Regions from separate parts of the Bacillus sp. CZDM1 genome, predicted to be linked through region 3. Evidence: riboswitches for the same ligand, from Rfam matches in the RefSeq annotation. Region 3 holds a riboswitch; each other region holds the start of a gene.

Region 1 (8,171 bases), on a different contig from region 3:
GCTGCATTAGCCTATAGAAACCATTTTAATGAAGTATTTGTTGATGAGTATCAGGACGTCAATATGGTTCAGGAAACTATCTTAAGGCTGGTTGCAAAAGAAGATGAGATAAATGGTAATCTGTTTATGGTCGGCGACGTCAAACAGTCGATTTATCGGTTTCGTTTAGCAGAACCAAATCTATTTTTGGGAAAATATAATCGTTTCAGGCAGGACGGTAATGGGACTGGATTACGAATTGATCTTGCCCGTAATTTTAGAAGCCGGAAAGAGGTCCTTGAAGGAACAAACTATTTATTTAAACAAATCATGGGTGTAAGGGTTGGGGAAATAGAATACGATGAAGCCGCTGAACTCCGGCCCGGTGCGCCATACCCTGAGGATGAACCATTTCCAATCGAGCTATTGTTGATAAATCAAAATAATGATGGTAAAGAATTGGCACCAGAGGCTGCTGAAACAGAAACCGTACCTTCAGAATTTGATGAGGTGGATTTAGAAAAGTCGCAGCTTGAAGCTAGAGTGGTGGCTTCAAAGATTAAACAATTAATTGCAAATGAAACGAAAGTTTATAATCCAAAAACAGCATCATACCGACCAGTAATGTATCGGGATATGGTGATTCTGCTCCGTTCCATGACTTGGGCACCTCAAATAATCGAAGAGTTCAAACAACAAGGAATCCCGATTTATGCTAACCTTTCCTCTGGATATTTTGAGGCAACTGAAGTTGCGATTATGATGTCGTTGTTAAGGGTAATTGATAACCCATTCCAAGATATTCCGTTGGCTTCTGTCTTGCGCTCTCCTATCGTCGGGCTAAACGAGGAGGAACTTGCACAAATACGACTGCACAATAAGGGAACTTTTTGGGAGTCTCTTAAGAGGTTCTGTCAAAGCACACCTACCGAAAAGAATGAGCAGGTATACGAAAAGGTCCGGCATTTTTATGATAATTTGGACGAATGGCGTTCCATGGCGCGCCAGGGTTCACTTTCAGAACTAATTTGGCAGCTGTACCGGGATACACAGTTTTATGACTTTGTAGGAGGGCTTCCAGGCGGGAAACAGCGGCAGGCAAACTTACGTGCTTTGTACGATAGGGCTAGGCAATATGAGCAGACTTCATTTCGAGGGTTATTCCGCTTTTTACGTTTTGTTGAGAGAATGATTGAAAGAGGAGACGACCTGGGAGCAGCAAGAGCGCTTGGCGAGCAGGAAGATGTTGTTCGGATCATGACCATTCATAGCAGTAAAGGGCTTGAATTTCCAGTCGTATTTATTGCAGGATTGTCGCGGAACTTTAATATGTCTGATATCCGTAAACCATATATGCTTGATAAAGAGTACGGCATAGCAGCAAAATATGTAAATATAGAAAAGAGAATTTCTTATCCATCTTTACCTCAAATCGCATTTAAGCGTCGAAAGAAAATGGAAATGCTGGCAGAAGAAATGCGGGTTCTATACGTGGCCTTGACTCGGGCGAAAGAAAAGCTTTATTTAATAGGCACCTTGAAGGATGCAGATAAAAAAATAGAACAGTGGAATGATGTAACTGCGAATACAGATTGGCTTCTTAAGGATTATGAAAGAGCAGCGGCCGGCTGTTATATGGATTGGATTGGGCCAGCGCTTATTCGGCATCAGGATAGCCAAGAATTCAGAAAATCTGATAATACGCTTATTCCAACCGAGATTACCTGTCACCCTTCGGCATGGAAAATGACAGTAATGAGTGCTGAAGAAGTAAAAAGCCAGGAAATCATTAAGAATATGGAAACAGACACTATACTAGAGCGGGTAGAAAAAAAGGAAATTATTCCAAAAACTTCTCCCTTTGGGGAAGAAATTATGTCTCGATTAACATGGGAATATTCCTTTGCCAATGCCTCGACACATCGCTCCAAGCAATCCGTTTCAGAAATGAAGCGTCAGCGGGAAATGTCTGATGAGCAGAGCGGTACCGAATTGCTGAGTAAGTTTAAAAAATCAATCACGAAACGTCCTAAGTTTATGCAGGAAAAGTCCTTGAGCCCTGCTGAGAGAGGGACAGCCCTCCATATGGTCATGCAGCATGTCGATTTGACAAGACCTGTTACGTTAGAGAACATTGAGGCTCAAGTAGAGCGGATGGTTACCGATGAACTGTTAACGGTTGAGCAGGCAGAGGCCATTAATACCCAGCTAATTGTAGAATTTTTCGAGTCAGATTTAGGCAAAAGGATTATGAATGCAAAAGTGGTCAATCGAGAAATACCCTTTACTCTTTCATTGCCTGCATCAGAAGTCTATCCAGCATGGAAAGATGAAGATGAATCTGTTTTTGTACAAGGGATAATCGACTGTGTTTTTGAGGATGAGAATGGACTTGTACTTATTGACTTTAAATCAGATGGCATTTCTGACCGTTACAAGGGTGGATTTATTCAAGCTAAACCAATACTAGAAGAGCGATACCGATTGCAAATCAATTTATATACAAAAGCATTGGAACAAATCTGGAAGCGAAAAGTCAATGAAAGATATCTATTCTTCTTTGACGGCGCTCATATTCTAAATTTAGAATAATAAAATTAACGACATAAACCTACTGTGGTTTATGTCGTTAATTAGTTATTCCCGCCTATTGGCTGGTCGAGCAAATTGGCATCAAGTACATTTGTACCGCTTATTCCGTTGGCTGTAAAGATAATTCCCCCTGTATTAAAGCCCCCAGAACCTGCATTGGTCTTTGAGGCACTTTTTGGAGAGATATAGACTGTATCCCCGAACTGTACAACTCCACCGCTTACATTAACAATCTGAACTGGACCAATTATCGCTGGCATTTTTAATACATCCTTTTCATTATTAACACTTACAAATTATGTGATATCCTATTCAAAAGTCAATTGCCTTGTTCATTGTCTTTATGGAATAGCTGCCTGATATGTTTAACCCTGGCTTCCATTGAGACGATTTCACTGTTTCCGACATGAAGAATGGCAGCGGAAGACATTGCGAGGATGGAGATATTATTGACCTTAATGACAGGAAGAGTATTATGAGTGGAAATTGTTATTTTTTCGTTGATTGGCAGTAAAGGAATTGGTTCTGAAAAAACAGGAAATCTTGAAAAATTTCCTTCTTTGGCATAGAATACATCAGCTTCCCGTTGAACAGCTAAGGCTCGTGAAAAACCATTAATGATTCGGGAATCTCCGAGTTGAATGGTAGAGGCAAAGGAAGCCGAGTTCACTTTAATGGCATTTACTACAGAAGTTCTCTGGAGCATATTCTTAAGCCTGCCTAAAATAATGGGACAAATGGTCCGATTATAAGTGATTCTGCAGGAGTGTCAAAGGTGGAAGCTAATTGAATGGTTTGGGTGTCGCCAACAAATACGAGTGAAGAACTTGCTACTCCCATAATTCTTATGGTATCTACATTGAGTTCACGATTATATACTTCAAAGTTCATTCTGTGTATTCATTCCTTTCACGTTCTCTGGTAAATGATTTATAAATATTAAAATACCTTTTCTGATTTCCTGTTTAATTAATTCAACTATACTTTCCTCTGTATGAACTTCACCTTCACGGTTAGAGGCTGAAGAATTTTGAATATGATAATCTATCCTAGCTGGAAGCTGCTTCAAGATATCTTGTTTGATAAAGTCTAAATAGGAGTCGTCTAAACTTACATTTAATTGATTTTGAGTTTCCTTAAATAGTGCTGGCAGGTCGGTTTCTAAATAATGATAAATAGATTCTTCTATTTTCATAGACCGCTGCATTTGTGCCTTAGGATGTATGGGTGTATTTATCGATTGATTTTGAACAGCGAAATCTTCAATATTTGCCAAATCCGATGGGTTTAGCCCAATGTTTAATGTTCCGTCAAGAGTTTCAACCTTCAATTGATCGAATTTATATTCAATCTTATCAACCTTAATACTAGGCTTATCCTTTAATTGCTTCATTTCTTCCTGTAGTTTTTGAATGGTCTGTTCCAGTATGGCAATTCTCTTTTCCTGTGTTTGTAAAGTCATTTGGACCCATTGAAGAAGTTGTGAATAATCCTGATACATACCATCACCTCACTGTTTAGCTTCTTCTCTTCCCGCGCCGCCCAAAGGTACTGCAACACTGCTAGTTTGCCCGTTTGTTGTTTGAGGGCCTCCTGCTGTCGGGGCTGGAGCTTTAAAACCGCCAGTGTTATATAGATAAGAAGCAGGTTTAATAATTCCCGCGCTGCCAATTTGCAGAACAGAGGAATTTGTAATACTGTTAATTTTAATGAAATTTATTTGAATGGATTGCTGGATATAAAAATTCATTTAAAAACCAACCTTTCCTTAGGCATTAAGGAAGATTCCTTGATCAATACCGTCTGAATCATTTGTGTTCGTATTACTTAAATTATTATTATGAACATTTAAACTTTCACCCGTATTAAAGGACCCAGCCCCGGAGAAAGTTCTTGCGGATGAAAATGGCATGATTTTATAGACATCTCCAATATGAAAAACTGAACTGCTGCCAAGTGAAATGACTTGAGCAACTCCTACAATCGCTGGCATAAACAACACCCTTCACCTTTTTTTCTCCTAATATCGTATGTATGGGTTGGTGTAATGTGATTCATTCGCCCAATAAAAGTAAAAAGTGTTCCTTTTGAAAATATTACCGTTGTATGTTGGGAAAATAATAGGATTAGGTATAAATACCTATATAATTATCAAAAATGGTATATTAGTAGGATATAAGATAAAGAGAAAAGGACTTATGATGTGTTTAAGAGGTCAGTCGGAAAATAAAAACACTGATTCTCGATAAAGGCAAAACTGGTGAAAATCAGTGACGCAAAGCTAAAGGGGCTAAGGTGCATTTGCACTACGCCAGCCAGTTACCGAAAGAACAGGGTGTTTTACTATGCTGCAGCAATATATACATAGGGATGTCTATGTGGATTGTTGTACTACATTGTTAACCCCCCTTTCGGTAAAGGCGGGGTTATTTCTATTCTAATTCAACAACCCTGCCAAACCGATCGTTTCTTCTTTATGTTTTGTGATCAAAGCGGTTTTCAAAAAAACTAGAATAAGGCGGGTGGCATTGTATGGGACTATTAAAACAGGTTCAACAAAATAATCAGGGACAAGGTGCAGAGCACAAATTGTACCAGTCGAAAAGGCTGACTAATAGAAGGAATTCATGGAAACCTTTAGAGCTGCAGGATCTAATTCGTAATGGGACCATGTCAAAAGAAATGGCTCTCTTCCTCTGTACATGTGTTAAAGCTAGATTAAATATTCTAGTAAGCGGGGGAACAGGGGCTGGTAAAACAACCCTTGTCAATGCTCTTTCCACTTTCATCCCAAAAGCGGAAAGGAATATGATTGGAGATGTTCGTGAAAAGGCAGGACGTGAAATACTCCGGACAGAGAATAAAGGACTTGATGGTTTTCTTGCAACAGGACACTCCAGCAGTCCAAGTAATATGATTGATCGCTTGGAAATCATTGCCTATCTTGAGGGGATGAATTTGCCTATCAAAGCGATTAGGGAAAAAATCGCCAGTACTATTGACATCATTGTCCACCTTTCACGAATAAATGATGGAACAAGAAAAATCACGAAGATAACAGAGGTTCAGGGAATCGAAGGGGAAAATATTGTGCTTAGAGATATTTTTTCTGTTAATCCTCTCGAAGGTTCTTATTATTAGAACCTTCTTTTTTTTAGGATTTTAGGGATGCCTATGGTATGATAGTGTTGCTATAAGCATTGCATACATAGGAGGAAGAATAAATGATTCATGGTCACGTAACAGCTTGGGTTTTGGCATTAATTTTATTTATTGTCGCTATATTTTTACTAAAAGGCGGAAAAGAAAAGGGCGCTAAAATTGTCCAAATGATACTGCGAGTTCTTTATTTATTGATAATTGCAACAGGTGTTGGACTACTATTCATGCTTTCCAATATTGATTTGTTGTATATACTAAAAGCAGTCGTAGGGATTTGGGTAATTGGCCTTTTTGAAATGATCCTTAGTAAGGTTGCACAAAACAGAAAAACTTCCGTTTTGTGGATACAGTTTGCTATCGCGTTCTTGCTTGTACTCTACTTAGGTTTTGATAAATTACCAATGTCCATTTTTTATGTATAATATCTGTTTATTTAAATGAGCTGTCCGGTTTCTTGGCAGCTCCTTTTTTATGCACAAAAAAGGATGACAAGAATTGCAAATAGTTTTACTATTTAAGTAAGGGGAGAGGAGTGTCTCATATGCTAGTTAGAGTTTTTGCTAATCTCCGGGAAATTTGCGGCGGAGTTGGAGTAGAGGTTAACCCGGATGGTCAACGTGTTATTGATGTACTAGATAAAATGGTTGAAATGTTTCCTGATTTAAAGAATGAAATATTTACACTTGAAAAACAACTGCTTCCATTTGTTCATGTTTTTATAAACGGAAGAAATATTATTCATTTGGAGGGTCTTGAAACCATAGTAAAAGAAACCGATCAATTTGCGTTATTTCCTCCAGTTGCAGGTGGTTAATATGCCAGAGCAGGAATTGGAGTTTCGTGGAATCAATCGGAAGCATCTTGGAATGTATTTTGAAGAGTTAGGCGGAAAACAAATGACAGATGATTTCCCCTATGTTTATAAATCTAATGAATGGTGCGGAGAAATAGTTAGGGAAGAAGAGCTTTCAATTACTTCTACATTTAAAGTCAATTCTGTACATATTCGCTTTAATGCTTCAGATGATATGACGCTAAAAGAGCTTATCAATAGATATCGGGTGAAAACCAGGAGGATAGGCGGATAGTTAAATTTCTAAAACAAAAGGCTTCTGCAAAATATGCAGAAGCCTTCGAATATTTATTATACTAACTGATTTTCCGAATCGATGATTTCAAGCTCCCGAAGTTTTGCTTCGGTAACTTTTCCGTTTTCCCAGCCGCGTACTTGATAGTACTCTCCAAGCATGATATCCATTCTGCTAACTTCCCCAGCACTATTACCAGAGGCAGGCTCTTCAGTGAATCGTTTTGGAAGATAGTCATCTTCTTCCTTATCGAACCCGGCGAGGTTATTATAATAACGCTCTAGGTTATAAATTCTTTCTCCAGCCTTCATCACATCATCAGCTGTCATCGAAATACCAGTCATCGCACTATATTGTTCTGCATAATGCTCCGCGTTTTCAGAAAAGGAGGAAAATTTACAAATATTCATAGAATCAGAGAATGCAAGCATATCTTGGAATATTTTTAATAACTCACCTTTTCCTTCAGGCTTAAGACGATCTGTTGGTTCTGGAATACCAGCAATCTCACTCGCAACCGTATATCCGCGTAAATGGCAGGCACCGCGGTTACTTGTTGCATAACCAAGACCAATACCTTGAATTCCACGTGGATCATAGGCAGGAATCGACTGTCCTTTTACAGACATAGAAAGCTCAGGTGCACCCCAAGAAGCTGTTGCTTTTGCAGGACCCTCTGCAAGGATGCCGCCAAAGCCTTCACGGAATGCAATTTTCTTTGTTAAATCAATCATAGAATCGGCATCGCCCCAGATGAGTTCTTCTGTGATTAACCCTTTTTCGTAGGCTTCCATTGTAACAGAGAAGCAATGGCCGAGCTCTATAGTATCAAGTCCATACTCATTACACTGGTCAATCAAATAAGAGATAGCTTCCGCATCACTTAATAAGCAGTTCGAGCCAAGTGACCAGGAGGATTCAAATTCAAAGCTTTCGACTCTTGTTTTATACTTGCCATCCTTTACTTCAACCTCGATTTTGCAGCCTACAGGGCAAGCATGGCATGTATTGTTTTTAACAAGCAAATGCTGGTTTACATATTCACCACTGTGCTTTTCTGCTTCTTCCCAATGTGTGAACTGAGAATTCTTGGTAGGAAGTGCACCGACTTCATTGATAATGTTGGTTAAAACATTCGTGCCATATACGGAAAGGCCGCCTTTATTGGGTGCTGTTAATCCTCCGTCAAGGATTGCCTTTACCGCCTTTTTGTTCGCTTCTTTATATTCAGTTTCTAATTTAGGCTGTGGCATATTCCCTTTTTGAGGTGCCTTAATTACAACCGCTTTCAATTTTTTATATCCTGCAACTGCGGCTGTTCCGCCACGTCCAGCAGCTCGGTCATGCTCG
Region 2 (8,171 bases), on a different contig from region 3:
CTCTCTTTGCTTCTGAACAAATGAGAAATCTTCAGGTGCTACACCAATTGAAATAGAGTCGGTCTCGTAAACAGACGACAGCGTCTGTTTAATAATATGGAGTAAAACATCTGGATTCGTTTTCAATTCCTGTTGAATCACCTTTTTAGCAATCGCCATCGTCAATTCAATCACAAACGGATCAGCTTCCTGAATAATGGCAGCTTTTTCTTGATAGGCTTGCTCTAATATATCCGCTGCTTTTTGCAAATGAATTTGATACTGTTCCTTTGCATGCAGATTGCCATCCTCAATCCCAAGCTGGTAGCCTTCTTCATACCCCCGCCGTTTTTCTTCTTCCAATTGTGAACGAAAGCTTTCCTCTTCCCTCGTTCGCCACTCGTTTAATTCTTGTTCTGCCCGTTGCTTTTGCTGCTCTATCTCCAACAGTAGTTGTTCATTCTGAAGCTGAACAAATGGCTGCGGCTGAATAACTTCCACCAACATATGCTCTCGTATTGGAACACCGACAACCTTTTGACCATTTTTTGCTACGACGTTAAATGCTTTTACGAGTCTAGATGACACGATTCTCTTCCCCATTTCGAGAAATGATGATAACACCGTCTTCTTCTAATTTACGAATGACCGTTACAATTCTGCCCTGCGCATCTTCCACATCTTTCACACGAACTTGCTCATTCGAGTTCAATAGTTCCTCAAGACCCTCTTCGCGTCGTTTTGAAATATTTCGGTAAATGGCATCTTTTACTCCTTGGGTTGTCATTCTTAGCGCCAGATATAGGTCCTGATTTTGAACATCCATTAAAACTCGCTGAATCGATCGATTATCAAGATAAGCAATATCATCAAACACAAACATTCGCTGTTTAATTTCATTGGCTAATTCAGGATCCTCGTTTTCCAATGTTTCCAGAATATTTTTTTCTGTACCACGATCTACACTGCTTAATATGCTGACAATAGAGTCAATTCCTTTTTGTGATTCATGTTTTTGCGAGCTTGTCATCGTAAGCTTATCCTGTAGAACCTGTTCTACTTGATGGATTATTTCTGGCGACGCCGTATCCATCATCGCAATTCGCTTGGCAATATCAATTTGTCTTTCCGGTGGAAAGACGGAAAGCGTCGCTGCTGCCTTTTCTGCATCTAAGTAGGATAAAACCAAAGCAACGGTTTGGGCATTTTCATATTGAAGTAAATGAAAAATTTGTGATTGCTCGACCTGCTGGATAAACTGAAATGGCCTGTTATTGGTCCGATTGCCCATCCGTTTTAGAAAACCAGCGGCCTTATCTGGGCCAAAGGTACGTTTTAATAATTCTGTTGCCGTATCAATTCCTCCATACGAAACGATATTTGAGTCGACGGCCAGTTGATGAAATTCCCTTACAATCTTCTCCTTTACATCGGAGGTAACCCTGCGCAATTCGGTAATTTCCTTTGTGATACTTTCTATTTCTTTTTCTTCTAAATGTTTCATGATCCCCGCTGAAACATCCGGTCCGACGGAAAGCAATAATATTGCTGCCTTTTGTGTGTTTGTATACTGTTCCATCTGATCGCTCCCTTACCACTAGTCCCTTGAAAGCCAATTTCGCAGCAGTCCTACAAATTCCTCCGGCTGTTGCATGGCCATTTGTTCTACTTGCTTTTTAATGGCCACTTTTTCATCTTCCTTCAACTCAACAGGCTTAACCGGCACTTCTTGAAAAATTGGAAATGGATCGTCCTCTTCCTCTTTTGATTTTCTCCGGCGCACGAAAGCGAATAGAACCATTAATAAAACCAATCCGCCAGCACCGATAAGGGCATACTTCCACCAAGCCCATGCTGGGATGATGCTGGACTTCTCTTCTAATTTTGGCATTTCTGCTTTCCCGTTAAATTCCTGAGAGAATACGGTAATTCGTGATTGTATATCTTGATTGGTTAATGCAGGATTTGAACTTAATGCCGTTCGAACCACATTGGATATAATTTGTTGTATATTTTCCTTTGTTGCATTTGTTAAGGAGGCAGGTTTGTCTGGATCTGGCGGTTCCACCCCAACATTGATGGTCAAATCCTCAATTTTATAGGGACTTTGTACAATCTCATTTGTAATTCGATTCACTTCATAGTTCACACGTTTTTCCAATTCTTCAGAAGTATTTTCCTGGGAGGGGTTGGTACCTGCATAACCGGCAATATCCGTTTCACCCGTTCCATCCACACCGGCAGCCGTATCCTTCCCACTGTATTTTTTCGAAACCTCTTCGACGCTGACAGCAATACCTTCATTTTCAGCTGAAGGTTCAACCAAATCCTCACGTGTTTTCACTTGATCAAAATTTAGACGTACAAATGCTTGAACGAGAACTTTGTTATGACCCATAATCGTTCCGAGCATCTGCTGCAGGTCTTTTTGAATATCCGCTTCAATATCTTTCTGAATCTTCCGCTGCTGATCAAAGTTATCTAATGCACCTGTTGAGTGTTCCGGCAGGTCCAATCCTTGCCCGCCCTGGTCTGTCATGACAATATTTTCCTTCGGCAGGTTTGGCACACTTTTTGAAACCAAATGATATAAAACCTGAATTTCCTTTGGTTCTAATTCATAACCCGGTTCCAATTCAATGACCGCGGAGGCTGAGGCTTGTTCCTTCTCATCCGCTTGGACAAACAAGTTTTCCTGAGGCGTAGTTAGTACAACAGCCGCATTTTTCACCCCTTCGACATGCCGCAGCAGATCAGCGACTTCTCCTTGAAGCGCCTCTTTTTCCATAGCATCCAACTGACGATCTGTTGCCCCAAACTGCAAATCCTTTGTCATATCAAAAAAACTAATGGTACCCGTTTTCGGGAGCCCCTTTGAAGCCAATGAGACTAATAACTGATCAACATCTTCCTGTGGCACTAGAATGGTTGTCCCGTTACGATCTAGTTTATAATCGGTATATCCCTCTTGATCCAATTCTGCTTTGATATCACCAATTTCCTTTTGACTCATCTCATTTGTAAATAATGGGACATAAGTAGATTTTGATAGAAAAAAGATAGAGAGAGACAAAGCCACTATGATCGCGATAAAAGTACCAATATATAGAACTCTTCTTTTTTTACTGACCGAATTCCAAAAATATATGTATTTTTCTTTAAAGTCATGTATTTGCTGATTCATGCTCACTCCACTATTTCATCTGTAGATTTTACTAGATTTGCATTCTCATCATTTCTTGATAGGCTTCAACCGCTTTATCCCGTACTTGTGTTGTTAGGGAAACGGCAATACTTGCTTTTTGGGCTGCGATGGTGACATCGTGTAAATTTATGGCTTCCCCTTTTGCCAGCAATAGAGACTTCGATTCAAAGTCTTTTACCGCACCATTTGCATCCTGGATATACTGATTCAGCAGGGATCCAAAAGAGGAATCTGCTGTACTTTGCTGCTTATTGACTGTTGGTAAACTATTCGTAAACGATTGAATATTCGATATGTTCATCAGCTATTTCCCACCTTATCTTCCAATCTCAAGAGCTTTTACCAGCATCGATTTACCTGCATTAAACGCTGTTATATTGGCTTCATAGGCTCTTGTTGCAGCCATTAAATCAACCATTTCCTTTGTCACATCTACATTCGGCATCATGACATAGCCTTGCTCATTGCTGTCAGGGTTCGATGGATCATAGACTGCCTGAAATGGGCTTGTATCTTCGACGATTTTATTTACTTGGACTCCAGAGAGTTCTCTCTGTAAATAATTAGCAAACGACGAAGTCTGGTTAGCGGTCACTTCTACCATTTTTCGACGATATGGGACCCATTCTCCGTTAACAAATTGTCCTCTTGTTGTGTTCGCATTGGCAATATTAGAGGAAACAACATCTAACTTTAATCGATTCGCTGTTAAGGCTGATCCGCTAATCGAAAGAGATTGAAATATCGACATTATTCTCCTCACCTCGCCCTAATCGCTGTTTTTAATAAATTAAACTCTTCATTCAAACCATATGTTAACGATTGATACCAAATGGTATTTTCACTTAGCTTCGACATTTCATAATCTAAATCCACACCATTACCGCTGTTTTGAAAAACAATATTTTCCTGTTCAAGCTTTGGAGAAGGAAGACGAGATGTTTCTCCAATCTGGACATGCTTTGAGTGGGTGCGGTTCCCAATAAACTGGCCCTTTACTTCTTGCTGCAGCAATTCTTCGAAGGATACCTTGGAAGGTTTAAAATAAGGGGTATTTACATTGGCGATATTATTTGAAATGGACTTTTGACGTAAAGAGGAGGCATCTAAGGCTCTCGACATTATCCCAATCATTTGATTCATTTTTTCACCCACCTTTAAAAATCTTCTAACCTATAATGATTTCATCGCTTGTAGCCAAGTTGTTTTTAACTCCTGAAACATTCCCTCTATTTCCTTAAGAATCTCGATGTCTTTCGTCATATTCGCTTCAATCAATCTTTGTTTCATATAATCATAGAGAGAAAAAAGAGAGTTTGATGCTTCAATCCCCATATTTAACGTCACCATGAGTTCCGTAATAATTTCTTGTGTTTTCATAATCAAAGAATGAGCCTTTGCCGGATCCTTTTTCTCGATCGCCAGCTTTGCCTGATTCAGAAACTTCGCGCCGCCATTATAGAGCATGAGTGTCAGCTCTTCTGGTTTTGCCATCATGATTTGATTTCTTTGGTAGATTTCATTTGGACTTATCATTCAGATCCCCCTTTATTTCTTACTGTCATAAAAAACTCCCTTTGAAACCGAGACCCGATCTTCATATTGACTTCTAAGGTATTGTTCATTTTGTGTGTATCGAACATGATTTGTTAGTTTTTTCATCGCTTGCTGCAGCTGAATTTGAATTTTATTTTCATAAACTGAAAGTTCGGTGAGCTGCACCTGAATGATTTCGTTCACGAGGACCCTTCCAGCTTGTGCATCCAACTTATTAATCGTAGAAATACAACCTTCTCTCTGTTCGATCAATACAGGTACCTTTTCCATTTCCCCTTGATGCAAAGCATTCAATATCGACTTCGATAACTCTAAGTATTGCTTCAACAGTGTTTCTTTTTCTTCTATCATTTTTCATCACCCTTATGATTGTCATAAAGGAGATTGACAAATTTCCTTTATTCTTACCCCGAAGTGTTCTTCAATCACAACAACTTCACCTTTTGCTATCAGCTTGCTGTTCACATAAACATCAACGGGTTCACCAGCCATCTTGTCTAATTCGACAATCGACCCACTGGTTAATTCAAGAACTTCGCTAATTTTCTTTTTAGTTCTCCCTAACTCCACAACAATCTCTAATGGAATATCTAATAGCAGGTCCAAATTCATTTTTTCATTCAGGATTTGCCCAAAATCATCCGGCTCCAGTTCAGTAAACTGAAACGGTTCATTGATTATACTCTGTTGGCTGTTTCCAAGGAGTGCATCCATTTCATCTTGTGTGAGTTTCCCCTTTTCAATCATTTTTGCCTTCTCCTTCTATCAAATGCTCAATCTTAACGGCAACTCTGGACTTCTTCGTTCCTGGATGTGCTAAGAACTTCATTTCCTCATTCACCCTTACTTGCAGAGGTTCATCCACCAATTGGTTTAATTGAATGACATCATTTACGTTTAAGCCAAGTATTTCTTCCATCGTAATCGCCGCCCGCCCTAACTCCGTAATAACAGGAACAATTAAATGCTCAATCCGTCCTTGTAAAAATTCACTCTCTTCCTTGTTTTTCACCCATTTTCCATGCCCATACCAATTATGGGAGGATAATTTTGGAATAAACGGTTCTAATAATATATATGGAATACAAAGATGCATAGTTTCTTCCACTTTTCCAACTGTTAGTTGGAAAGTGATGACAATGACCGTCTCCGTCGGGATTCCCAATTGCAAAAACTGGGGATTTGTTTCCATGTTCAAAAACTTGAGCGGGAGCACCATAATATCACTCCAGGCTTTCTGCAGGATTTGAACGACTCCCTCCAGTAAACGCTTTAATACATTAGCTTCAATAGGAGTTAAGGACGACCGCCCCCATTCCGCTGCTATACCTTTGCCTCCTAAAAGCCGATCAATCATCACAAAAGCCATTTCAGGCTTTAAATCCATCGCCATTCGAAAACCTTGTTCACCTGATTCAAACACACTTAAAATCGTAGTGTCCGGCAGCTGGTTAATAAATTCCTCGTACAGCATTTGTTCAACCGCATTGACCTCTACTTGGACAAATGAACGTAACTCAGATGAAATGAAGGATGCAAGCTGATAAGCAAAATTCTCATGTATTCTGGTCAACACCCGCACCTGCTCCATCGATAACCGCAATGCTTTTTTAAAATCATATACTTTTAAATTAGCAGGGGTACCACCATGGGAATCTAAAACACGAAAGTCCATTTAATCACCCTCCTTCCTTTCGAATTGACTAAAAAAAGGCAACAAAAAAAGACGAGACTACTCCGAAGAATAGTCTCGTCCATAGCTAAATAAACTAATAGATTAGGACAATCTATGTTTCGGTAACTGGCTGGCATACTGTTTCCACAATTTAGCCCCTATAGCTTTGCGTCTCTGAGTTTCCTCAGATTTGCCTTTTTCGATTTTTGAAATATTGTACAAAAAAAGCATAACATTACAATTATTAATTTTCAAATATATTTTGTAAAATACCCCCATAAAATGACGAATAACATCGAATGTTTACGAAAAATTAACATAATATATATATTTCTTGCAAAATATGTAAAAAAAGAGAGAATATCGTCGATTGATAATCTCTCTTTATCTATTATCTTTTTAAATTCACCAATTCTTCCAATATTTGATCTGATACTGTGATGATTTTGGAATTCGCTTGGAATCCACGCTGAGCGGTAATCATTTCCGTTAATTCTTCGGATAAATCAACGTTGGACATTTCCAGTGCCCCTGAGATCATTTGTGCATTGCTTCCCTCTGTAAGTAGTGTGGCAATGGAGGCAGCATCTGCATTAGGTGTTAAAGAATACAACGACCCACCGGCTTTCAATAACCCCTTTGGATTGTCAACCGCAATGGTTCCAATTTTCAATCCGGAATCTTCACTTGTTCCATCGGGGTTGACTCCAATAATGCTGCCATTTGCATCAATGGAAAAGGTAATATATTGATCTGGGATGTTAATAGAATTGCCATCTTGACCAACCACAAACATACCATTCTGATTGACTAAATTATTACTGCTGTCTAATGTAAAATTCCCAGCTCTTGTTAAAAATTGCTCCTGGGCAGCATTTTCAACCACAAAAAATGCGTCCCCGTCAAGATAGAGGTCAGTGCCGATATTCGTTGTTGTCGGACTTCCCGGCGTGTGAAGAGTATCAATGCTTCCAACTCTTGTACCTAAACCCACCTGAATCGGATTTGTCCCACCTGATAGTGGAATGGGATTGGGACCTGGTGTTTGTGTTGGACCCGTTGCCCCTTTAATCGTCTGACTGAAAATATCTTCAAATACCACACGTCCTTTTTTAAATCCCACTGTATTCACGTTCGCAATATTGTTACCAATCACATCCAATTTCGTTTGAAACCCTTTTAATCCGGATACCCCTGAATTTAATGAACGAAGCATGTATTTGTTCCTCCTCTTATTGATTCATTTCCATTGAATGAATGGAACTTGATAGAATTTCATGGTCACCTATTTTAAAATACACTTGATTATTCTTGTAATTAATCCCTGTAACCGTTCCGCTCTCTTGTACATTGGTTTCTGGGTTTGTCCAGGAGACGTTATTCCCAAGAACATAAGAATATTGACTTAAATTATTACTTGAATCCAAGTAGGCTGTCAGTGAGTTATTCAGGTTGGAAAGCTGTTCTAATACGCTTAACTGTGCCATTTGTGCCACGAATTCACCGTCTTTTTGCGGTTGTGTTGGATCTTGGTTTTGAAGCTGTGTAACCAGTATTTTCAAAAATGCTTCTTTTCCCAGTTCTTGCTTTGGCTGGGTGCTAGTTGCTGACGCTGTGTAGGAATTAATCGTATTGATGGATGTCATGTTTTTTCCTCCCTTACACGGTTGTATTGATTTGCGAAACCCATCCGGGGTCTGTTATGTAATCGCGGTAATCTTCTTGTGCTGTCAGCTGAACGGATTCACTTCGCTT
Region 3 (8,171 bases):
GATAAATCCCCAAATCCAATGAGTCTGACTAAAAAGTACAATGGAAATGGAATAAATGACAGATGAAAGAACAAATACATTCCGTTCTTTATATTTACCCATCCATTTAGTAATCACAACCGTTAGTAATGCAACGAGGAAACCATTTTCTGCAAGCACAATTCCAAAGGCTTGCTCACCCTTAACAGTGAATGACCAGTCTCCGACTGAAAACAGAGTTTGAAGACCGATTACATCTTTCATATAAACAGGAAATAATAAATCCAATTGCATAAAAGTTTGACCAGCTAATACGCCTGCAATAATAAAAAGTAGAAAGGTTTTATCTTTTATGATTAATGTATAGTCTTTCAACTGGTTCTGTAAGAAATAGTACCATTTACCTTCCGCTTCGAAGGGGTCGACTTTTTGTACTGGTGCGGTTTCCCTCGTAAATTTTGCTAATATTAACCCAAGCAGCATACAAACAATACCAGCAAAGAGTAACGTTTCAAAACGATAATTCACATAAAAAATCGCCCCTAAAATAGGACCAATTACAACTGCGATATTAATTGACGTGTAGAAAATGGCAAATACATTGCTTCTATCTTTTTCTTCAACGACATCTGCAACCATTGCTTGACTGGCAGGCCAATAAAAAGAACCAAATACACCGGCAATAGCGAAGGAAATAAATCCTACCCAAGGAGATTCAAGCCAAGGAGAACTTGCTGCCGCAAAAGCGATAAAAGAAAGTCCTTGTCCAAAGGCAGAGAGAACCATCATGCGTTTCCTGCCAAAACGATCGGCACAATATCCACCCATTAAGTTGGCCAATACGGAGAATATCTGTGAAAATACTAATAAAAAACCTGCTTTATTTTTGCCAAACGCCTCAGCGAAATAAATCGTCAAAAACGGAAAGAACATCCAAAACGTAATGTTCATCATCGCTTCGCTAAATAAGCGAACCTTTAAATTCGGATCCCAATCTCCAATCCTCATGTTGTACCTCCGTAAACCAATATGTATGATAGCTAATACATCATACTATCCTCAAATAGGAAAATACAAGAAAAAAGCAGGAGCTTCTGTGCATAAGAGTGTCTATACCTTTCCCACACTGAATCTATGGTATATTAGACGGTACATAGTTAGTAAAGGAGTTCGGAAAATATGGCAAAAAGTATAGTAATTGCTGAGAAACCTTCCGTTGCACGTGATATTGCAAATGTATTGAAGTGTACGAAGAAAGGCAATGGATTTTTAGAAGGAAACAATTATATCGTCACTTGGGCACTGGGACATTTAGTAACTTTAGCAGATCCTGAGGTATATGATAATAAATATAAAACATGGAACCTAGAAGATCTTCCAATGCTTCCAGAACGCATGAAATTAGTTGTCATGAAACAAACTGGAAAGCAGTTTAATACTGTAAAAACACAATTAAGTCGTAGTGATGTGAATGAAATAATTGTGGCTACTGATGCAGGGAGAGAAGGAGAATTAGTTGCACGCTGGATTATTGATAAATCAAACGTTCATAAGCCAATCAAACGTCTGTGGATCTCCTCTGTAACAGATAAAGCGATTAAAGATGGATTCAATAACTTGAAGCCTGGTAAAGCTTATGAAAACTTATATGCTTCAGCAGTAGCACGTTCGGAGGCAGACTGGTACATCGGTTTAAATGCAACTCGTGCATTAACAACTAAATTTAATGCTCAATTAAACTGTGGTCGTGTACAGACACCAACAGTTGCCATGGTTGCAACACGTGAAGATGAAATAAAGAGCTTCAAACCTCAAACGTATTATGGCATTGAGGCTCAAACAGATGGACTTAAATTAACGTGGCAAGATGCGTTTGGTAATAGTCGCAGCTTTAATAAAGAAAAAATCGATGCAATCGTTAAATCACTTGGACGTAAAGATGCAAATATTGTTTCCATTGACCGCAAAGCAAAGAAAACATTCTCACCTGCTCTATATGATTTAACAGAGTTACAACGTGATGCTAATAAAATCTTTGGTTATTCAGCGAAAGAAACACTAAATATCATGCAAAAACTGTACGAGCAACATAAAGTGTTAACATATCCTCGTACAGATTCACGTTATTTATCTTCAGACATTGTTAGTACGCTTCCCGAGCGTTTAAAGGCGTGTGGTGCAGGTGAATATCGTTCTCTTGCAAATAAAGTATTAGCAAAGCCAATTAAAGCAACAAACGCCTTTGTAGATGATAGGAAAGTAAGTGATCACCATGCCATCATTCCAACGGAAGGTTATGTGAAATTCTCAGCGTTTACAGATAAAGAACGTAAAATATATGACCTTGTCGTAAAACGTTTCTTAGCTGTATTATTCCCAGCTTTTGAATACGAGCAGTTAACAGTCCAAGCAAAAATAGGTGAAGAAATATTCATTGCTAAAGGAAAAACGGTAATGAATGCAGGTTGGAAAGAAGTGTATGAAAATCGATTTGATGATGAAGAATCAACGGATGATGTTAAAGAGCAATTATTACCTCGTCTTGAAAAGGGTGATGTATTAATAACAAAGTTAATCGCTCAAACATCTGGCCAAACAAAGCCTCCTGCACGCTTTACAGAGGCTACTATACTGTCAGCCATGGAAAATCCTACGAAGTACATGGAAACAAATGATAAGAAGCTTGTAGATACGTTAAAATCAACTGGCGGACTTGGTACAGTTGCCACTCGCGCTGATATTATTGATAAATTATTCAATTCATTTCTAATTGAAAAACGTGGTGGAAAAGAAATCTATATCACGTCTAAAGGCCGGCAGTTACTAGATTTAGTACCAGGAGAATTAAAATCGCCAGCGACAACAGCTGAGTGGGAACAAAAACTTGAGCTGATTGCTAAAGGGAAACTTAAAAAAGATGTGTTCATAAATGAAATGAAAGAACATACCAAAAAAATCGTTGCAGAAATTAAAGCAAGCGATAAAAAATACAAGCACGACAACATCTCCACAAAATCATGCCCTGACTGTGGAAAACCAATGCTAGAGGTAAACGGCAAGAAAGGCAAAATGCTTGTCTGCCAGGATCGTGACTGTGGTCATAAAAAGAATGTTGCTCGCGTAACCAACGCACGCTGCCCTCAATGTAAAAAGAAAATGGAACTTCGTGGTGAAGGTAATGGTCAAATCTTCGCATGTACATGTGGATATCGCGAGAAACTATCTGCTTTTGAAGCACGACGCAAGAAAGAAACTGGTGGAAAAGTGGATAAACGTACTGTACAAAAGTATTTAAAACAGCAAGAAAAAGAAGCTGAACCGATTAATAATGCCTTTGCAGACTTATTAAAAGGGATAAAATTTGATTAAAGTATTAAAAAAGTTGAAGTGTCCATCTAGAAGTTTAGATAGGCACTTCAACTTTTTTGTATTATTGTGCTAAAGTATTATCGTGCTAAAATTCTGACAATTCTGTTGACAATCAAGCTTTTCATCACATACAATAACTATTAGAATAAAAATATTTGAATGGACTGATAACCTATGAGGCATCCAAAAACAAAATATTATTCGAATATGTTAATAAAAGAGGCTGGACTCCAAATCTAATGTGATGTGGAATCCAGCCTCTTTCTTTATTCTATTAAAGTGGTAGAGGTGAGAAATATGATTATGCTAACAGGTCAAAGTTTAACATTGGATCAAATGAAAGATGTTTTATATCGAAAAGAGAAGGTTTTTGCTTCAGAAAAAAGTATGGATCTTGTAAAAAAGAGCCGTGAAGCGGTAGAAAGAATCGTTTCCGAGCACAAAGTAGTTTACGGTATTAATACGGGATTTGGGAAGTTTAGTGATGTATTAATCAATAAAGAGCATGTCAGGGATTTACAGCTCAATTTAATTCGCTCACATGCTTGCGGGGTGGGGGACCCCTTTCCGGAAATTGTTTCAAAAGCAATGGTTCTTTTACGTGCCAATGCCCTTTTAAAAGGGTACTCAGGAGTTCGGCCAATTCTGATTGAGAAACTTTTAGAACTGGTTAATACAGAAATCATACCGGTTATTCCTCAGCAAGGTTCTTTAGGTGCAAGCGGTGATTTAGCTCCTCTCTCCCATTTAGCATTAGTGCTGATAGGGGAAGGTGAAGTATTTTACAAAGGAAATCGGATGGAGTCAATCCATGCGCTTCAAATGGAAGGAATCCTGCCCCTAACATTAGAGGCAAAAGAGGGTCTTGCGTTAATTAATGGAACACAGGCAATGACAGCTATGGGAGTGGTCGGCTATCTTGAAGCTGAACAGCTGGCATTTGAAAGTGAACTCATTGCAGCGATGACAATGGAAGGGTTAAACGGGATCATTGATGCATTTGCTGAGGAAGTTCATGTAGCAAGGGGATACCAGCAGCAGATTGATACGGCAGCAAGAATCCGCAGGTATCTTAGTGATAGTTTATTAACCACGGTTCAAGGAGAATACCGTGTTCAGGACGCTTATTCTCTAAGGTGTATTCCACAGGTACACGGGGCATCCTGGCAGGCACTTGATTATGTTAAGGAAAAATTAGAAATTGAAATGAATGCGGCTACAGACAATCCACTTATTTTTGATGATGGAGAAAAGGTTATTTCTGGAGGGAATTTTCATGGTCAGCCAATTGCATTCGCAATGGATTTTATGAAGATTGCAGTAGCGGAGCTTGCAAATATATCTGAAAGACGGATTGAGCGATTAGTAAACCCACAGTTGAACGATCTGCCGCCTTTCCTAAGTCCTGAACCTGGATTGCAGTCAGGTGCGATGATTATGCAATATGCTGCCGCGTCGTTGGTATCAGAGAATAAAACACTTGCCCATCCTGCAAGTGTCGATTCCATTCCCTCATCTGCCAATCAGGAAGATCATGTGAGTATGGGTACCATTGCCTCTAGACATGCTTATCAAATCATTCAGAATGCAAGACGAGTGCTGGCAATTGAACTCATTTGTGCCATGCAGGCGGTTGAGATTCGCGGGGTGGAAAAAATGGCCTGCCAGACAAAGACGATATATGAGAAGGGAAGAGAGCTTGTTCCTTCTATAAAGAAGGATCGAATCTTTTCAAAAGACATCGAGAGGGCAGCAGAAGGTCTAAAAGAATGGGATCTTAAGAAACTCATTCAAAAATTTGATAATGTAAAATAAGCAAAAAAGGCGTGAAGTTCACGCCTTTTACTCTATTTCTTCCGTTTCAACTCTATTCTTAAATGCTTCTCGTACTACAAGGAACTCCTCGTCACCGATGGCATCCTTTGAATGCCTTTCAGTTTGGTTATCCTTTGGTAAATTACCAGGATGACCTTTCTTTTTATGATTAAAATGTTCTCCACGTGCCAAATGAAACACTCCTTTCGTCTACGAATGTATCATTCCCAAACGAAGGAAATTTATTAGTGAAGAAGAGGAGGATAAGAGAATTATTCTTCTTTAATTTTTTCATCAGACTTTGCAGGACTGCACATGGTGTCAATAAGGAAACCAAAAAATACTAAAAAGGCAATTGGTATTACGAAATTCAACACATGTATGGCTGTCATAGACTGAAATCACCACCATTATTTGAATATTTATAATATTTAGTATATTGTAATGCTGTTAACAGTTATTGTCAATCGTCACAAAATAAACAAATTTCACAGTAATTTCTAGCTCTTTCAACCTAATTTCAAAGTTTAGTTCTAGGGTAAACATCCTATTTTCGACTGTTAATTCCCTTATTTTCCATTAAACTTCCATTTGAATGATAAACTTTCTACATTTTGTGAATACTCCAAGGTTTTTATGTAGAAAATTGGTAGAATTTGTGTAAAAAAAAGGTTCGAAAGACTAAAGTATTTGACAAAAAACAACACGATACTAATAAAGTACTATATATAATGAACATAGTAATCACGAAATAGGAAAAGTTATCTACGGAATTTACTGAATAATCAATGATTTATGAGCAATATGAAACAGAAAAAGGCAAACTCACTGAAAAATGGGGACGCAAAGCCGAGGATCTAAGGTATATTTTTTACTATGATGGCCGGGCTGCCTGGAATACGAAAATGTATTTTAGGAGTGGATGAAAGTGTCACTAACGGATGGTATGACGAGTGGAATGGATGCAGAATGGTTAGCTCTTATCGTAGAAGCAAAAGCTCTAGGGATTTCGAAGGAAACAATACTTGATTTTCTCCATCAGAACGAAGTTAGAGAGGTTCTAGTAAAGAATCGCCAAGATACATAAAAGAAGAACAAAGCATACTACAAATATGGTAGTATGCTTTGTTCTTTTATTGTCCAACTCTAGGCGCCATCGGCTCGCGGGTCTACAGCCAATCCGTCCAAAAGGTTAAAAACCAACCTTTCAGCCGGCTAGACTTATGCTTGTCGCCGATAGGCGGGCGCCATCCGCTTTTCTTTATTCTTCATTATTTTGACCGATTCGCCATTTATTAAATTCAATAAAATCGCGAAATTGTTCTTTCGATACACCAGAATCCATTGCCTCTTTTACAATGTTCATCCAATCACTATCTAATTCTTCTTTGTTAATCTGTTCATTTATTAGATGTTCAACAGGTACGTGTAATACAGAGGAAATTTTTTCAAGGAACTGAATAGACGGATTCCTTTGCAGGTTTCTTTCCAGAGAGCTTAAATAGGATTTAGCAACTCCAGCTTGTTCAGCAAGTTCTGATAATGACATTTTTTTTTCTAAACGAAGTTTTTTAACACGATCACCGATCATTGGTCTCACACACCTAATTTTTATTATTACTACAATAATTTTATCAGAAAAGATGAAAAAGTTCCATATTAAGAACGGTTGACTTTCACAAAAAATTCCTAAATAGCGAAAACTTTTTGAAATAATGGTTTGATAACGATAATATTAAAGAGTGTTTCCAAATCTGCAAAAATACATAAAAATAATAAAAAAAGGTTGGGAAGAGGATGATTGTTCTTAAATCACAGCGGGAAATCGATGCCATGAAAAAAGCAGGAGAAATTCTCGCATCATGTCATAAAGAAATTGCAAAAATGATAAAACCAGGTGTAACAACTTGGGAGATTGATCAGTTTGTTGATGAATTCCTTGCTAAACACAAGGCAACCCCACAGCAAAAGGGCTATAAGGGCTATAAATATGCTACCTGTGCCAGTATTAATGACGAGGTATGCCATGGCTTTCCTAGAAAGGAACCATTAAAAGAAGGTGATATTGTCACCATCGATATGGTGGTCAATTATAACGGGGGGTTAGCTGATTCCGCATGGAGCTATGCTGTTGGAAGAGTTTCTTTAGAAACAGAACATTTATTAAAGGTAACAAAGGAAGCTCTCTATAAAGGTATTGAACAGTCTGTCCCTGGAAATAGGATTGGAGATATCGGTCATGCCATTCAAACCTATGTCGAAGGGGAAGGATTTTCGGTTGTTCGTGACTTTATCGGTCATGGAATTGGGGCTGTCATTCATGAGAAACCGGATGTACCACATTACGGACTGCCTGGAAAAGGACCACGAATTAAAGAAGGTATGGTTTTTACTATAGAGCCAATGGTTAACGCTGGAATGTACCAAACGAAGATGGATAGTAATGGATGGACAGCTAGGACTATTGATGGTAAGTTTTCTGCTCAATATGAACATACCATTGCCATTACGAAGGATGGACCGATTATATTAACTGATCAGGATAAATAAAAAACAGATCTCCTCGAGATCTGTTTTACTTATTCTTACGAAGGTTCCCTAGTTCTTCCACCAATGCCTGCATTTCATTTGGGCTAAACGAAGGTTTTTTCATGACCATTTCATAGATTTCTTTTAATTCCTCATACATTTCTTCATCAAAGTGTGAAGATTTAATGGCTCCAAGATTTAATACCTTTAATTTTTCTTTAATTTGTTCGATCATGTATTCCACATTTTCTACTGTCTTTTCTGATAAATTCATCCCGTCACCCTTTCAACATACGTAACTTTATCTTTTCATTTTCACTACTAGATGTCAATCTAAACTTGGGCAGCTTCTTTTATTAAGGTTTACAAAATAAATAGATAAATATCTGCCCTTCTCTTGCTTTTGACTGCAAGCTTAAAGCAAAATATAAAGTGATGAAAGTTGGTATTTTTTTCATAGTGATGAAATGGATGATAAA
Region 4 (8,171 bases), on a different contig from region 3:
ACCTGTTCAAACATAACCTCTATATTGGCTAAAAGAGCCTCACCTCCTTCCATTAACGCCTGGTAAAGTGTGGCGAGGAATTCCTTTATGATGGAGAAGGCCTTAAATTCGCTTATTTCTTTCTCCTTTTTTAAGTAAAGAAGTTCTCGAATTTTAAATGCTAAAGTAGATGTGATAAGTAGTGATATAAGGGTCCCATAAAGATGGCATTCGAATCGTTCTACTTTCATTTTCTTTACTTTATTTATATCGTATATCGATTTCCATGCCTTAAATAAAATTTCTATTTGCCATCTGAGAGAATATAGAGGTTGTATTTTTTTCTTTGAAATTACATTATATGGTATATTAGTTATGAACATGTTCAATCCTGAGAGCTTTTTGGTTTGGTGTGAAAATTTCACACCATTTTTTATTTCTTTTCTTTTCCTCTTTTTTAACCTCTTTTCCGTCTGTTCATCCGTTAATTTACACAAAATGAGCCGTGGGATTTTCAGCTTTCCCTTCCCTGCATAGATATTTTCTATTTCTCTTGTCTCACCAATCTCCATCTCTTCCATTATTTTTTCTATGTCTAATCTGACGAAATTCTCCATTCCATCCTTGACATAAGCAAGTATTTTCGTTGTCGCCCTTGAAATATAATAGGCTTCTGCTTCACTAATCGATCTCAGGGTTTTATAAGAAAAATATCCTAAATCACGAATAATCAAATCAAACTTTTGGATGGTACTCATAATCTCTTCTGCAAAAACGTGATCACTATCCAACTGATCTTGTACAACAAGATGCAAAAGTTCCCCCTTAAGCAGCTCGTACTCCAGTTGAATCCTGACACCTGATTTGTGATATCCGAAGTATTTTTCCTGATAGACTGTGGCCAGTTCAAAGGAAGTGGAATCCAATATTCGGATTCGGCCAATTTTTGGATGACGAAGACTTGGGAGAAGATCGGATAAGAGCTGTTTTGAAATGAGTGAAGAAAAAACATCCTTCAATAAATTTACTCCGGCTGCGCAAAATCGTTGGTTTAACCCTTCTGTACTAAGGGAAATGTTTCTTTCGGAGGCTAAAACACCACATAATTGGGTTAACGACTTTTTTCCTGACTGATGATTCAGAAACCCGCAAAGTGCAATAAAATCCTTAGGTTTGAATTTGCTGGACCTCTGAAGAAACAAATCTTTTCTAGCCAAATCATTGAGGAAATTAGGGCTAAAAATCTTGGTCAACTCGTCGGAAATTAGTTGAAAATCCTCTTCCACTCTCAGTTTACGATTTAACATAATAAAGACCTACCTTTCTTTAGGTTTCAAAGAAAGAATAGGTCCATTTTGGTAAAATTGAAAGTTATTCGCTTAGCTTGATGGCTATGGTGACAGGCACCATAGCCATTGGACAATTTCCAATTTGTGAAACAATAATGAAATACGTTTGGTGACCGTGGCACTTAGTTTTGGTAAGCCCTTTCATCCCGAAACATTTCTAACTGGTGGTCTCCCTTTTTTGCTGCAACCATAAGGCTCATGATTAAGAGCACTGAAAAGGAACCGACGAATAGACCTGCAAGAAATATAAACATATTATTACCTCCTAATAGTGTTTTATAATTCGTAGGAAGGTGATCATATTCGGCATCTGGCTGGCCTAGTTTCACGAAACCTTAGCCCCTATAGTTTTGCGCCACCATCTTTCAATGGATTTGCCCTTTCGTACGAACTATGTATTTACCAGTTAAATATATCATTAATTACTTGCAGGTAATAGACCAATTACCCATTTAAAAATAATAAAAATACAAAAACAGATAAAATGTGCTATAATTCGACAAAATTTTTAGATTGTCTAAATTCTACAATTAACTATTCTTAATACCCCAAATCAGAATAATATCGTCTATTTTCGGAATCTCCCCACAGTCACCGGTATTCAACTAACAACGCAGGTGTTAGTTTTGAAATACACCACTAAAGGTAGTGGTATTTATCAAAAACAATAAAGCAGCCTGATAAATAATTCATCAGGCTGCTTCTTTTAGTTACTAGCAATAATAGGACTAGAAACCAACTTTGTATAAACAATATACCGGTCAGGTGCGTCCCCTATGAAGTCAAATGGGTAGCAGGTTGTTAGGGTAAGGGTTTCGTAATCGGTTGGCACCATGACGGTCATGTCGTCTGCAGGGACAATTTTAAAGTCAATGGCTTCGTAAACGAATTCCCCATATGGCGTATCAAAGGTCAGTTGTTCACCTAGTTTTAGGTTTTCTAGCTTCCTGAATACCGTATCCCGGTGTCCGCTTAAGATGACATTTCCACCTTGACCAGGCAGGGCACTGCCAGCGAAATGGCCTGCACCTTTTTTCAACTCATTGTCGTGTGTACCTTGGACAACAGGAACAGTTAAGTCAATGGAGGTAAATTGTAGTTCACCAATAGATGAACCTGGGTCCGGCAGTTTAGGCCAAGGCTGGTCAAACGTCTGATCAGGTAATTCTGGTTCGTATTCATCAACCACTTCGTGCGCTAACAAGACGGTCTGTTTTGATAAATCCCATCCAAAAAAGGCTACAATTCCAACACCAACTAGGATAAGCGCGACAGGGATGCTAAGAAGTACCCATTTCCACTTCTGAACCCACGTCTTTTTGCGCTTCTTTTTTCTTACCTTTTCCATGTTCGATTAAGCTTCAATTTCGGATTTGCGTACCAAGCGTGCTGCTGGTACAATCGCAATTCCGCCTAGTAGGATTAATAATCCGCCTAAAGCCATGTAATCTACGGTGTTGCTGTCTGTGTTAGGAAGTGGAGCATTTGGCATTGGAACGAAGGTTCCAGCTTTATCTAGTTGTTTTTTAGCTTGAACGGCACCTTTTAATGCGTTCATTTTTGCTTGAATGGCACTAATGGTTAAATCTTCTTTCTTCGGATCGACTATTGCTAGTACGTTTCCTTTTAGATCCTTTAACTGAATCACTAACGTAGATGATCCAGCCTTATAGGTTGTGATATCAATCGGATTGCCCTGCTCGTCCGTAATGGCTGCTTGAAGGTGTGCTAACTTAACGCTCTCTAGGAATAAGCGTGCAACTTCTACTTTCTGTGCATTAGGAAGATCTTCCGGATTGGCTGCACCCTTTAAAATTTGACTAACGGTTTGCGTATTAGCAAGAATTCCTTGATACTCAGCATCACTTAAATTAACAGATTGTAGATAAGCGTATAAATAATCTACTTCAGCAATATTTAACGCCTTTAATGAATCTACTAATTTTTGTGCCTGGGGATTGCTGTTACCTGCTGCAAGAACATCATTTCCTGGAAGTGCAGCAAATGCAGACAAGCTCAGGCTTAGTGCTGCGATAACAGAACCCCTTTTCAACGTTGCTTTTAAATTCAATTTTTCCACCCTCAATATTTTTATAGTTTCTATAAAAATAACATATTTTGCTAGATTTCTCAATCCAAAGTAGTAGTTAATGTAAATTATTGTAGAAATTTAAGAGACTTTTTCCTTACTCACTTTACATTTCCTCTTTTTGGTAATTAAATATAGTAGAAATAAAGCAATAAATGCGCCCAAGGAATCAATTAATACATCCCTAAATGCAGCAACTCTCCCAGGCATAAAGGATTGGTGCCATTCATCTGATAGTGCATAAAGAACGGTAAGAATCCATGAAAGGATATAGCCAAAACGAAAGGTTTCAAGGGACTTAAACAGTAAGACTGAGAGAATTCCAAAGACCATAACATGTGTGACCTTTCGAACGATGAGATTTAGCTCATTGATATTCTCAGCACTGGTAACAATTGTGTTGTTAACTGCATTTTGTTCCGTTACAACTGCTTTTTCAATTACCTTTGCGGTATTCTTCCCTGTGAAGTACGGCAATTGGGTAACGATGAATATGGCTGCCATCCAGGTAATGGCAGCAAGTATCCACCATTTTCTTTTACCCATAAACTAAACTCCTTTACATATCAACACCCATGGTCCTTTAACAATGTTTGTAGAAAAGACTACTGATCATATCAGACTTATTAAATCATTAGCTATTTTTTCAGCTTGATTATGGTGAATGGTTTCAATCCTTTTTGCCTTAGCTTTCAATTGATCAAACATTGATAAATCAATCTGATACGTTTTAAATTCTCCCCACTCCATTAGCTCACAGAGTTGTTGGTGTTTTAAATATTGAATGGTATTTTGGTCTTCTTTCATTGTCGGTCGATTCAGAATTAACAAAGGGACATTTGCACTGACTGCTTCACCCATCATTCCCCATCCAGCTTTCGAGATCACTAAATCAGCAGCTGCAATATAATTTTGAGATTCTAAATAATCTGCGGGTATTTGATAGACATTCTGACGGTCTACATGGACATTGGAAGATACAAGAAATATACAATTGGTGCTGTCCCAAATCGGTAATGGTTCAAGTGAACCTGCATCAATTTTCATCCCAAGGCCAAGGAAAATAACTTTCATATTTCCTTCAGGATCAACAGAGTTTCTAATTCTCTGAACTTCTTGTATATCTATATCTCTTGAAAAGAATCCGTATTCATTCGAATTCATACCCCAATGTTCCTGACTGCCCGATAAGGAGTAAAAGTATGTCATATTTTCATAGGCTTCTTTATAGGTGATTAACTCACTATTGTCTATTAATCCATGATAGGCGGTAAACCAGGTAAAGTTTGATATACCAACAGAAGGAATGCCTAAACTTTTAGCAGGTTCAAAAGGTAATGGTGAAATATCCGAAATAACTAAATCGACATGATGAAGTCTCAAGAACTCTCTTTCTTGTTCACTATGTTTTCCCCAATCTGCCTCGAAGTTTTTATACTCCTTGAGTAATAGAACTTTATCAGGATGGATTGAATCATTTTCTAGAAAGTATCCTATATCTGTCTTAATGTTTCTATAACTTACACGGGTTGAATTTAGAGATTCCTTAATAAAAGAAAGTGCATAGGAATGGCAGACAATGATTTTTACTTTAGGTTCTTCAAGAAGTTTCCTAATGATCGCAATACTCCGTGAAGCATGCCCATATCCATAATCAGAGATATAATAGGCAATGGTTTTCACTATTCTCCACCTCCATACAAAAAAGTGGGGAAAGAACCGTAGTTCTCTCCCCTAACTATTATAGAATAACTTTTGCTTTTGATTTTTGGAAGTGGTTAATGACATCCTCCCATTCAAAATACAAACGAGTAAAGTCTTCGTCACTAATACCGATACCTGTTTGGACTTCAACAAATTCCAACTCAGAAAATGCTTTAATACCATGTTTCTTGCCCGCAGGAAGGTGAACGATATCCCCCGCTTTTACTCGTGTTATATAGTCATCCAAGGCTAATTCGCCTTCTCCACGGACAATTGTCCAAACTTCATCACGTAAATTATGGTAATGATAGCTTGAATTCTTTCCTTCATGGATACAAATTCGTTTGGTTACCATTTCGTTTCCGTCATCATATTTTGCATAATCAAGTACACGAGACCAGCCCCAGATCCGCTCTTCATACATTGGAGGGTGTTCAAATGCACTTATTAATTCCTTAATTCTCGGACTAGAAGCCTTATCTGCAACTAGGATTCCGTCTGGACTTGCAGCAACAACAATATCTTTTACTCCTAGGACTGTAACAGGAATATCAAGTTCATTTATCAAATGGGTATTTTGGGTATCATCACTGATAATACCTTTTCCAATTTGAGAAGTTGCCATTTCCTCTGTTAACGTATTCCACGTTCCAAGATCCTTCCAATAGCCATCATAAGGAAGTGCCACAATATGATTCGCCTTCTCTACTACTTCATAATCAAAACTGATTTTAGGAAGATCTGTATACTGAAGTGAAAGTTTATCATAATGAAGAGGCAAACCTTTTTCTAGCAAAATATCTAGTAAGTACTTTAATTTAAAAGCAAATACTCCACAGTTCCAAAGTGCATTCAATTCAATAAGAGTTTGAGCTTTTTCTTCACTTGGTTTCTCGGTAAAATGATTCACAGTAAAATATGAATCTCCTATTACATGATCCTTTGGAACAATGTATCCATATTTAGCAGATGGATAAGTTGGTTTCACACCGACTAATGCCAAATCTGCTTTAGAATCTAGTAAAACACTCTCGATTTCTTTTACTTTTTCAAAAAAGCCATCCTCCACATAAGGATCAACTGGTAATACCACAACTACTTCATCTTCTGATACATTTTGAATAGAATACAAATAAGAAGCAGCTAATGCAATGGCAGGGAAGGTATCTCGACGTTCTGGCTCTATGATTAGAGGTATATCCATCCCTAATTGTCTATGAATCATATCTCTTTGCATTTTAGAAGTTGCAATGACAGAAGAAGCAGCTAGACCCACTGTTTCCAGTTGACCCCATACACGCTGCACCATTGATTGCTTTTCTTCATTCTTACTCTCTAACACTTTTAAAAATTGTTTTGATCTTGTATCATTTGATAATGGCCATAGTCTCTTACCCGATCCTCCGGATAATAATACAAGCTTCATACTATCCCTCCATAAAAAAAACAGGCCACTTGGACCTGATTCGGTTTATAATACTTAAATTTGCTAATATACTATGCAAGAGAGTATTCAAAATTATTTATAGTTTCTCTACCAATGGAATCATATGTCAGGTTTGCCTTTTTTACACTTACTAGATCATAACAGTTTCTTCCATCAAGTATTATTGGTGTTCTCATTAGTTTATTGTATTTTGTTAAGTCAAATTCTTTGACTTCATCCCATTCAGTAAAGATAAAGCACACATCTGCATCCTTAATTGTATCTTCAATCGAATTACAGTAAGTAATTTCATCGGGATATATTTTCTTAAAGTTATCTACACCTACAGGATCCCATGCTTTTATATTAGCGCCATCCTCAAGCATAATTGGGATATTCACGAGTGTAGGTGCTTCCCTTAAATCGTCAGTTCCTGGTTTGAAAGTTAAACCTAGAACAGCTACATTCAACCCTTTGAAACTATCAAAATACTTACGAGATTTTTTTATCAATTTAAGCTTTTGATTTTCATTCACATCAATAGCAGCCTTAATAGTCTTTAATTCATTATCATGGAAGTTTGCTAGCCAGTGAAGCGCTTTTGTATCTTTAGGAAAACAAGAACCGCCGTAACCTATGCCTGCATTTAAGAAACGATTTCCAATACGGCTGTCATATCCCATTCCATGAGCAACATCTTCTATATCAGCCCCAATTATTTCACAGAGGTTAGCTATTTCATTAATAAATGATATTTTAAGAGCTAAAAAATCATTGGATGCATATTTGATCATCTCGGCACTTTTCCTATTTGTAACCACAATCGGTGCATCAAAATCTTTATAAACCTCTTGCAAAACTCCACCTGCATATGAATCTTCGACACCTATAACAATTCGTGAAGCATGCAGTGTATCTTTTACGGCAGTACCTTGTGCCAAAAACTCAGGATTAGAAGCTACATATACATTTACATCATGTACCAACCTGGATTTAATCATTTCTTCAATCTTGTCATTTGTACCTATTGGTACGGTTGATTTAACAACGACGACACAATCTTTCTCAATACTTCTTGCAATTTGTTCAGCTACGCCATAAACATAACTTAAATTAGCCGAACCATCCTGTTTTTCTGGTGTTCCAACCCCTATGAAAATAACATCTGCATCTTTATATGCTTCTTTATACTCTCTTGTAAAATTCAATCTTTCTATATTTTTAGCAAGTAATTCTTCAAGGCCTGGTTCATAAATAGGGGAAATCCCTGCCTTCATTAAAGCAACTTTTTTATCATCTATATCTACACAAGTAACAGAATGCTTATGTTCCGCCAGACAAACTCCCGTAACTAAGCCAACATACCCAGTTCCAGCAACAGCAATTTTCATTTTTTCACACCTTCACTATATTAATATTTCTTATTTAATGCACCTTGATGCTTGGTTAAGTACTTAACCACTATAATAATACTATATTTCAGCCCTTCCTAATAAACCCAATTTGTTCCTTCATGCGAACCTAATGATTGAACTAAAATTAAATGTATCACTATCATCATGAACAATGGTTACAGTCACAGGAGACAGTCAATGTTAAAAGGAAGGCATCAAACTTAAGAACA

What was found. Region 3 has a riboswitch for cyclic di-GMP ahead of ACY3XC_RS20165 (anti-repressor SinI family protein). Riboswitches for the same ligand answer to the same signal wherever they lie in the genome.
Region 1: it holds a riboswitch for cyclic di-GMP, as region 3 does, so the genes downstream of both, ACY3XC_RS18820 (ATPase, T2SS/T4P/T4SS family) here and ACY3XC_RS20165 (anti-repressor SinI family protein) in region 3, are expected to answer to the same signal.
Region 2: it holds a riboswitch for cyclic di-GMP, as region 3 does, so the genes downstream of both, fliM (flagellar motor switch protein FliM) here and ACY3XC_RS20165 (anti-repressor SinI family protein) in region 3, are expected to answer to the same signal.
Region 4: it holds a riboswitch for cyclic di-GMP, as region 3 does, so the genes downstream of both, ACY3XC_RS14985 (hypothetical protein) here and ACY3XC_RS20165 (anti-repressor SinI family protein) in region 3, are expected to answer to the same signal.

The regions. Positions count from the first base shown of each region.
Region 1 covers NZ_JBUESO010000008.1:154,304-162,474, forward strand. The annotation lists gene addA (helicase-exonuclease AddAB subunit AddA) at 1-2,571, shown strand, start outside; gene ACY3XC_RS18790 (spore germination protein) at 2,613-2,831, opposite strand; gene ACY3XC_RS18795 (spore germination protein GerPE) at 2,891-3,277, opposite strand; gene ACY3XC_RS18800 (spore gernimation protein GerPD) at 3,292-3,462, opposite strand; gene gerPC (spore germination protein GerPC) at 3,452-4,072, opposite strand; gene ACY3XC_RS18810 (spore germination protein GerPB) at 4,082-4,321, opposite strand; gene ACY3XC_RS18815 (spore germination protein) at 4,340-4,564, opposite strand; cyclic di-GMP riboswitch class I at 4,812-4,898, shown strand; gene ACY3XC_RS18820 (ATPase, T2SS/T4P/T4SS family) at 5,104-5,712, shown strand; gene ACY3XC_RS18825 (YisL family protein) at 5,796-6,155, shown strand; gene ACY3XC_RS18830 (ubiquitin-like small modifier protein 1) at 6,275-6,547, shown strand; gene ACY3XC_RS18835 (MoaD-like domain-containing protein) at 6,549-6,821, shown strand; gene ACY3XC_RS18840 (aldehyde ferredoxin oxidoreductase family protein) at 6,878-8,171, opposite strand, start outside.
Region 2 covers NZ_JBUESO010000007.1:176,103-184,273, forward strand. The annotation lists gene ACY3XC_RS17400 (FliH/SctL family protein) at 1-567, opposite strand, end outside; gene fliG (flagellar motor switch protein FliG) at 557-1,558, opposite strand; gene fliF (flagellar basal-body MS-ring/collar protein FliF) at 1,577-3,163, opposite strand; gene fliE (flagellar hook-basal body complex protein FliE) at 3,195-3,485, opposite strand; gene flgC (flagellar basal body rod protein FlgC) at 3,501-3,935, opposite strand; gene flgB (flagellar basal body rod protein FlgB) at 3,944-4,327, opposite strand; gene fliS (flagellar export chaperone FliS) at 4,358-4,720, opposite strand; gene ACY3XC_RS17435 (hypothetical protein) at 4,733-5,092, opposite strand; partial or broken gene fliN (flagellar motor switch protein FliN) at 5,114-5,362, opposite strand; gene fliM (flagellar motor switch protein FliM) at 5,481-6,416, opposite strand; cyclic di-GMP riboswitch class I at 6,535-6,621, opposite strand; gene ACY3XC_RS17450 (flagellar hook-basal body complex protein) at 6,808-7,632, opposite strand; gene ACY3XC_RS17455 (flagellar hook capping FlgD N-terminal domain-containing protein) at 7,649-8,062, opposite strand; gene ACY3XC_RS17460 (flagellar hook-length control protein FliK) at 8,076-8,171, opposite strand, start outside.
Region 3 covers NZ_JBUESO010000009.1:120,628-128,798, forward strand. The annotation lists gene ACY3XC_RS20145 (MDR family MFS transporter) at 1-987, opposite strand, end outside; gene ACY3XC_RS20150 (DNA topoisomerase III) at 1,159-3,348, shown strand; gene hutH (histidine ammonia-lyase) at 3,646-5,163, shown strand; gene ACY3XC_RS20160 (hypothetical protein) at 5,191-5,355, opposite strand; cyclic di-GMP riboswitch class I at 5,972-6,059, shown strand; gene ACY3XC_RS20165 (anti-repressor SinI family protein) at 6,092-6,250, shown strand; gene ACY3XC_RS20170 (helix-turn-helix domain-containing protein) at 6,425-6,754, opposite strand; gene map (type I methionyl aminopeptidase) at 6,961-7,713, shown strand; gene ACY3XC_RS20180 (DUF1128 domain-containing protein) at 7,739-7,966, opposite strand.
Region 4 covers NZ_JBUESO010000006.1:24,750-32,920, forward strand. The annotation lists gene ACY3XC_RS14980 (IS4 family transposase) at 1-1,286, opposite strand, end outside; gene ACY3XC_RS14985 (hypothetical protein) at 1,451-1,657, opposite strand; cyclic di-GMP riboswitch class I at 1,631-1,717, opposite strand; gene ACY3XC_RS14990 (class D sortase) at 2,035-2,676, opposite strand; gene ACY3XC_RS14995 (cell wall anchor protein) at 2,683-3,399, opposite strand; gene ACY3XC_RS15000 (VanZ family protein) at 3,499-3,963, opposite strand; gene ACY3XC_RS15005 (glycosyltransferase family protein) at 4,030-5,100, opposite strand; gene ACY3XC_RS15010 (sugar phosphate nucleotidyltransferase) at 5,159-6,547, opposite strand; gene ACY3XC_RS15015 (UDP-glucose dehydrogenase family protein) at 6,619-7,938, opposite strand.